3 regions of the Agrobacterium sp. 22-3639C2 genome follow, and region 3 is predicted to be linked to each of the others. Evidence: predicted binding sites of a transcription regulator. Region 3 holds the regulator's gene; each other region holds the start of a gene.

Region 1 (2,268 bases), 590 kb from region 3:
ACTGTAGGAACTCGATTTTTCGACGGCGCTGCGTAGCGCAACCTGCGCCTTGTCCCGCTCGATCACCTGCTCCTCGTCATCGAGCCGCGCGAGCACCTGCCCCTTTACGACGCGGGCGCCGGATGAAATGCGGATTTCCGAAAGCGTGCCTGATGTCTGCGGCATGACGACGACCGACTGGATGGCCTCGCCACTGCCGATGGCGTTCAGCCTGTCATTGACCGTGCCCTGCTTGACCGGGGCCATCGCCACCAGGGTCGCATTGCCATCGCGGCGTGCGGCGCCGGCATTTTGGCCGGATGACGAACCAGGTGTTCTGGCACCGGATGCGGCAACCTCGACCGCGCCAACAGGTGTTTTGCCGATGCCGATACCCGCGAGCAGATTCCGCGCTTCGGGTGAATAAAACCCCCAAAGACAGAGTCCTGCTCCCGCCACAGCAAGACAGACACCCACCTGTTTCCACACCCGCATACAATTCTCCGATTATCCGCACAGCATAAACCCGCCCCGAAAAGAGCTTTTCGGAACGGTAGAAGTATTCCCGCATGCCTTAACGAAGGCAACGCACAAATCCGTTCCTTACATAATTGTAATTTGTGATGAATTATCGTCGAAAGCGCACTGACGGCCATTTCTGTCGCAAACATTCGCCAATCCGGTAATCTGCAGCTGAAATAGCCATGACCGGAGGAATGCATGAGCACCGTAACGAAAGCCGAAAATCCTGAAGCCAACCCGCGCGTCAAGGCTGTGTTCGACGATATCCGCACAACGCGGAAATCGGATTTCATCAACAATATGTGGATCTACCTCGCCTTCGACCCCGATCTTCTGGAAAAGACCTGGGCCGAGGTCAAGGCGGTGATGGCCACACCTTCAGCGCTCGATCCGCTGGTGAAGGAAATGCTTTATATCGCCGTTTCCGTCACCAATGGCTGCTCCTACTGCGCCCACTCTCATACCGCGGCTGCAAAAGCCAAGGGCATGACGGGCGAACAGCATGCCGATCTCATGCGCGTCATCGCCCTTGCCGCCAAGACCAACCAACTGGCCGTGGCGCTGCAATTGCCGGTGGACACGGCTTTTGATGCCGACAGGCGGGCCTGAGACGAAAAAACGTCTTGGAATAGGCGTTTTGACGGATGATACCGGAATAAAAGCAGAACACGGTTCTAGCCTTTATATCCCGAATCACTACATTGGGCCGCATGAGCAACAGTTTTGACGATATGCCGTTCTTCGACGAAGAACCTGAGGTGCCGCGCAAGGCGACGAACAATGCCGATGCAGGCAACGCCGGCGGGCTTGGCATTGCCGCGCGCGCCATGGCGGCACGCGATCAGGCCCGGCCCACGCCCGACTATCTTTCCGGCCTCAACCCGGAGCAGCGCGAAGCCGTGGAGACACTGGACGGCGCGGTTCTGGTGCTTGCGGGCGCCGGCACCGGCAAGACCCGCGTTCTCACCACCCGCATCGCCCATATTCTGGCGACCGGACGCGCCTATCCCAGCCAGATTCTGGCCGTGACCTTCACCAACAAGGCCGCCCGCGAGATGAAGGAACGTATTGGCGTTCTGGTTGGCGGCGCGGTTGAGGGCATGCCCTGGCTCGGCACTTTCCACTCCATCGGTGTAAAGCTCTTGCGTCGCCATGCCGAACTCATCGGCCTGAAGTCTGATTTCACCATTCTCGACACCGACGATGTGGTGCGGCTGATCAAACAGCTTATCCAGGCCGAAGGTCTTGATGACAAGCGCTGGCCGGCCAAACAATTCGCCGGCATGATTGACGGCTGGAAGAACAAGGGGCTGACGCCGCCGGATATTCCCGAAGGCGATTCCCGCGCCTTTGCCAATGGCAAGGGCCGCGAACTTTACACGGCCTATCAGAACCGGCTGAAAACGCTGAACGCCTGCGATTTCGGCGATCTTCTGCTGCACCCCATCAGCATCTTCCGCCGCAATCCCGATATTCTGAAGGAGTACCACCAGAAATTCCGCTACATTCTGGTGGACGAGTATCAGGACACCAATACGGCGCAATATATGTGGCTCAGGCTTCTTGCCCAGCGCCCCAAAGGCGAGCCGCAAAACGTCTGCTGCGTCGGCGACGATGACCAGTCGATCTATGGCTGGCGCGGCGCCGAAGTGGACAACATCCTGCGCTTCGACAAGGATTTTCCCGGTGCCAAGGTCATCAAGCTGGAGCGCAACTACCGCTCCACCGAGCATATTCTGGGCGCCGCCGGCCATCTGATCGCCCATA
Region 2 (2,268 bases), on a different contig from region 3:
AATGTCTGCGTGATCGGCATAGGATGCAGGTAACTGCTTCCGTTTCCAGCGCAGCTTGTCGAGCATCTTGCGCAGCCTGGTCATCTCGGCGTCCCTGAAGCCCGTGCCAACATTCCCGACATGAATGAGCTCGGCACCGCGATAGGCAGCAAGCACCAGAGAGCCGAAGCCGCCGGGCGATGTCGTCGATGGCTCGTAGCCAACAACCATGAAGGCTTCGCTCTTAACGCACTTGATCTTGACCCAGTCGCCGGTCCGGCCGGAGCGATAGGGTTGATCCAATTGCTTGCCGACGATGCCCTCGAGGCCAAGGCTGCCAACGTGTTCCAGCAGGATCGCGGGATCGGCGTGAATGGTTTCCGAAAGGCGGATCGCGCCGTCGTGCCCCTTCAGCGTATCCTCGAGAAGATGCCGGCGCGAACGGTACTCCACGTTGCGCAGCTCATGGCCGTCGAGATAAATAAGATCGAACGCGTAGAGGATGGCGTCCGAAGCTCGGTTGCCAGCCGTCTTTCCAGACGCACCCAACGATTTCTGCAGCAGCCCGAAATCCGGCCGCCCTTCATCGTCAAGCACAACCGCCTCGCCATCAATGATCATCGTTGCCGGACCAAGCGCCCGGGCAGCCTGCTCGATCGCCGGAAACCGGTGCGTCCAGTCATGGCCACCACGCGTGAGGATGCGGACCCCTGTCGGCTCGATATGGATAGCGAGGCGATAGCCATCCCATTTCAGCTCCCAGCTCCATTGGTCGCCTTGTGGAGGGTGCGCCTTCAATTGGGCGAGCGCCGGCTCGACGCGATCGGGCATCGGATCAAACAGCAGCTGTGGCTGTGCGGGATTGCGCTTCCGACGCGGCTTTGACCGTAGCGGAGCTTCGGTATCACGAAGGAGCGGCTTTGATCTCGGTGGCTTCGTCATGCAAACGAGTTCAGCACGAAAACCTTAAGAAGATTGTGACGCCGTTCATCTATCCCCGCTATCCACCGTTTTGAACCCGACGGACGCCAGGGCTGCAAAAATTTCTGTTTCCCCTTACCTCCTTGAATCCTTTTCGAATCTTCGACTTTGCTAATACTGGGATAATATTCCTCAACTTTGTGGTGCTTGACTCTTTTGCACTACGAGAACAAACAATGAACATATGGCCTGTACGACATAATGTCGATCCTTTGAACACGACCTTGAAGGGAGCCGTGAACGATGAGTGCTGCCCGTCAGAGGGTGATTTGTGACTTGCGAGATCGCATCGCGTCGATGGAAGGGGTATCCGCGAAGCGGGCCGGAACACTTTCTTTTGGCGTTTCCGAGATCGATGCGGCCTTGCCTGGCGGGGGCCTCGCCTATGGAGCGCTGCACGAGTTTGCAGGCGGTGGCTCCGGTACTGTCGATGGTGCAGCGGCCGCCCTTTGTGTTGCCGGCATTGCCGCAAGAACAAAAGGCCCCGTCATCTGGTGTCTGACGCGGCCGGATCTTTTTTTTCCAGCTCTTGCCCATGTGGGTCTGCATCCCGACCGCGTCATCTTTGTTGAATCCGACAAGGAAGAGGATGTGCTGGCCAATATGGAGGAGGGCCTTTCCTTCGGCGGACTTGGTGCCGTCGTTGGTGAACTTGTTCGCCTGCCTATGGTCAGTTCCCGCCGCCTGCAGCTTGCAGCCGAGCGAACCGGGACCATGGCGCTCGCGGTCCGCCGATGGCGGCGACAGACGGAGGCCAATGACTTTGGGCAGCCGACGGCCTCGACCACGCGATGGCGTGTCAGCGTAATGCCGTCAGAGGAGTTGCCGGTACCGGGGGTGGGCAGGCCTCAATGGTTTCTGGAATTGATGCGCGTGAAAGCGGGTGAGTGTGCTGAGTTTCTCGTGAGGGCGTGCGATGACAAGGGTCGTCTCGATCTATCTTCCGGATCTGCCGACGGATCGCATTCGTCGGGCCGATCCGTCTATTCCGCCTGAACAGCCAATCGCCGTGATCGCGAGAAGCGGTTCGAAGCGATGGGTGTCTGCCGCCGATCCGGCTGCCAGAAAGGCGGGCGTGCATGCCGGCATGGCGGCGGCAAAGGCGCAGTCGCTGTTTCGCGGCCTGATGCTGGTTGACGCAGATTCGCAAGCCGATCAAGCCGCGCTCGAGCGCATCACGCTCTGGGCGCTGACGATCTATTCGCCGATCGTCGCCGTCGACGGGATTGATGGTATCGTCATGGATACGGAAGGCGCCGATCATCTGCAGGGTGGTGAACTGCCGATGGTGACGAAGATCGCCAACCA
Region 3 (2,268 bases):
TCATGGTCAACCAAGGCGTCTTTAGTCCTGGCGACAAGAGCCGAAAAACCCTCCTGCCCGTCCCGTTGCCGGAAGGCCACATCCCTGCCGGTGAACACATCACCCCCCTCTATTGACGCATTATATTTAGCCGGATCAGCAATTGCGAGCGGCTCCAGATAGGTGCCATCGGCGAAAAATACGCAGGCATTTTGGGTGCCGAAAGGGTGCAGAGCCTCCGGCGCAACCGTAAAGCCAAGACTGACGAGGCGCTTCACGGCGACGCCTATGACTTCCACGGGCAAAACGAGATGGTCAACGCTATAGGGTTTCGTCATGACATGTATCCTGCTGGCCTTCCGCCCGGAGCATGCCGGGACGGTTTTGACCGCACAAAAGCACAATTGCGTGCTATGAGGCAAATCATCACAGCAATAAATGGCACCTTCACGAAATTTTAGGGGATTGCAGAACACATATGGAACATATAGTGTTCGTTCTGTATTTGTTTCGCGACTTCCACTACGATTCTAAAGGGTGTTTTCCTCATGCTCACGCGCAAACAGCAGGAATTGCTTCTCTTCATTCATGAACGAATGAAAGAGTCCGGCGTGCCGCCCTCCTTCGATGAAATGAAGGACGCACTCGATCTTGCTTCGAAATCCGGCATCCACCGCCTGATAACCGCTCTCGAAGAGCGCGGGTTCATTCGTCGGCTACCGAATAGAGCTCGGGCGCTGGAAGTCATCAAGCTGCCCGAGGCTTATACGCCGGGCGCAAGGCCGCAGCGCGGCTTTTCGCCAAGCGTTATCGAAGGCAGCCTTGGCAAACCCAAAACGCCGGAACCGGCCCCTGCCCCCAAGACGCCGGCCAACGATCTGGGCGGGGCTGTCACCGTGCCGGTCATGGGCCGCATCGCTGCGGGCGTGCCGATTTCCGCCATTCAGAACAACACCCATGATGTGGCCGTGCCAGTAGACATGCTTGGCACGGGCGAACATTACGCTCTTGAGGTCAAGGGTGATTCGATGATCGAGGCCGGCATTTTCGACGGCGACACAGTCATCATCCGCAACGGCAACACCGCCAATCCCGGGGATATCGTTGTGGCTCTGGTGGATGACGAGGAAGCCACGCTGAAGCGCTTCCGCCGCAAGGGTGCCTCCATTGCGCTCGAGGCGGCAAACCCAGCCTATGAGACCCGTATTTTCGGGCCCGACCGGGTGAAAATTCAGGGCAAGCTGGTGGGGCTGATCCGCCGCTACCATTGATCTTATCGAACCGAACGTGCTCACTTTACATTAGGCGTCATCGTGAAGATGGCGCCTATATATGGTTTGGCTGTTTCCAAACGTGGCGTGCTTTAGCGGGTGCACGAGGATATGCGCCATTCAGCCTATGCGCGTTGCCCTTTCCAAACTAAGTTCCTGCTCCATAAAGATGCTTCGGTTTCGCTACAGGCGTGGTGGCGAATGGGCTGTTCGCTGTAATTGTCGAAGCGATCCCATCCGCTGTTTTTTAGCGACGTTGTTCTGTCGTGTTGCGCAGTCAGTTTAGTGGTCACCAAAGGGTGACTTATCGCAAGGCGCGCTCTCAGTGACCCCACATCACCATTCATCAACGGCGTTTATGGGAGCCATGGATAATTTTCGATATTCCGTGAACGCTTGGCAGGTGTAGAAATACGCGTCATATCCGGGAGATACGCCATGTACGATCTTTATATAGCCAACAAGAACTATTCTTCATGGTCGCTGCGGCCGTGGGTATTGATGCGCACGCTCGGTATCGCCTTTGATGAAAAGCTCATTCCGTTCGGCGAAGGCGTCTCCTTCTCCTCCTTTTCGCCGACGGGCAAGGTGCCCTGCCTGGTCGACGAGGGTATGACGGTTTGGGAAACGCTTTCGATCGTCGAATATCTTGCTGAAAGACACCAGAGCGTCTGGGCAAGCGACAAGCATGCGAGGGCCTGGTCGCGTTCGGCCGCAAGTGAGATGCATGCCGGCTTTTCCTCGCTGCGCAATCTCTATCCCATGTCGGTGGGCATTCGGGTCAAACCCAGGGGCGGCGATTCCGGGCTTAAAGCCGATATAAAGCGGATCGATGCGTTGTGGAGCGAGGGTCTCACAAAATTCGGCGGGCCATATCTTGCCGGTCAAAAGTTCACGGCGGTCGATGCTTTCTTCTGCCCGGTTGCATTCCGTTTCCAGACCTATGGCAGCGCGGATCTTTCGCCAGCAGCGAAAGCCTATTGCGACCGGCTGCTCGCCCTACCTGCCATGCAAGAAT

What was found. The regulator LexA, encoded in region 3, represses DNA repair genes until DNA is damaged. The targets are predictions, from matches to a motif close to TGTTCNNNNTGTGTTCNG.
Region 1: the regulator LexA is predicted to act here: its motif matches at 1,153-1,170, upstream of ACQZ6D_RS04895 (ATP-dependent helicase).
Region 2: the regulator LexA is predicted to act here: its motif matches at 1,126-1,143, upstream of ACQZ6D_RS20185 (ImuA family protein).

Annotation. Positions count from the first base shown of each region.
Region 1 covers NZ_JBNWDB010000001.1:976,935-979,202, forward strand. The annotation lists gene ACQZ6D_RS04885 (efflux RND transporter periplasmic adaptor subunit) at 1-474, opposite strand, end outside; gene ACQZ6D_RS04890 (carboxymuconolactone decarboxylase family protein) at 700-1,110, shown strand; gene ACQZ6D_RS04895 (ATP-dependent helicase) at 1,212-2,268, shown strand, end outside.
Region 2 covers NZ_JBNWDB010000004.1:602,695-604,962, forward strand. The annotation lists gene ligD (non-homologous end-joining DNA ligase) at 1-921, opposite strand, end outside; gene ACQZ6D_RS20185 (ImuA family protein) at 1,204-1,956, shown strand; gene ACQZ6D_RS20190 (Y-family DNA polymerase) at 1,877-2,268, shown strand, end outside.
Region 3 covers NZ_JBNWDB010000001.1:383,300-385,567, reverse strand. The annotation lists gene ACQZ6D_RS01895 (VOC family protein) at 1-317, opposite strand, end outside; gene lexA (transcriptional repressor LexA) at 528-1,250, shown strand; gene ACQZ6D_RS01885 (glutathione S-transferase family protein) at 1,689-2,268, shown strand, end outside.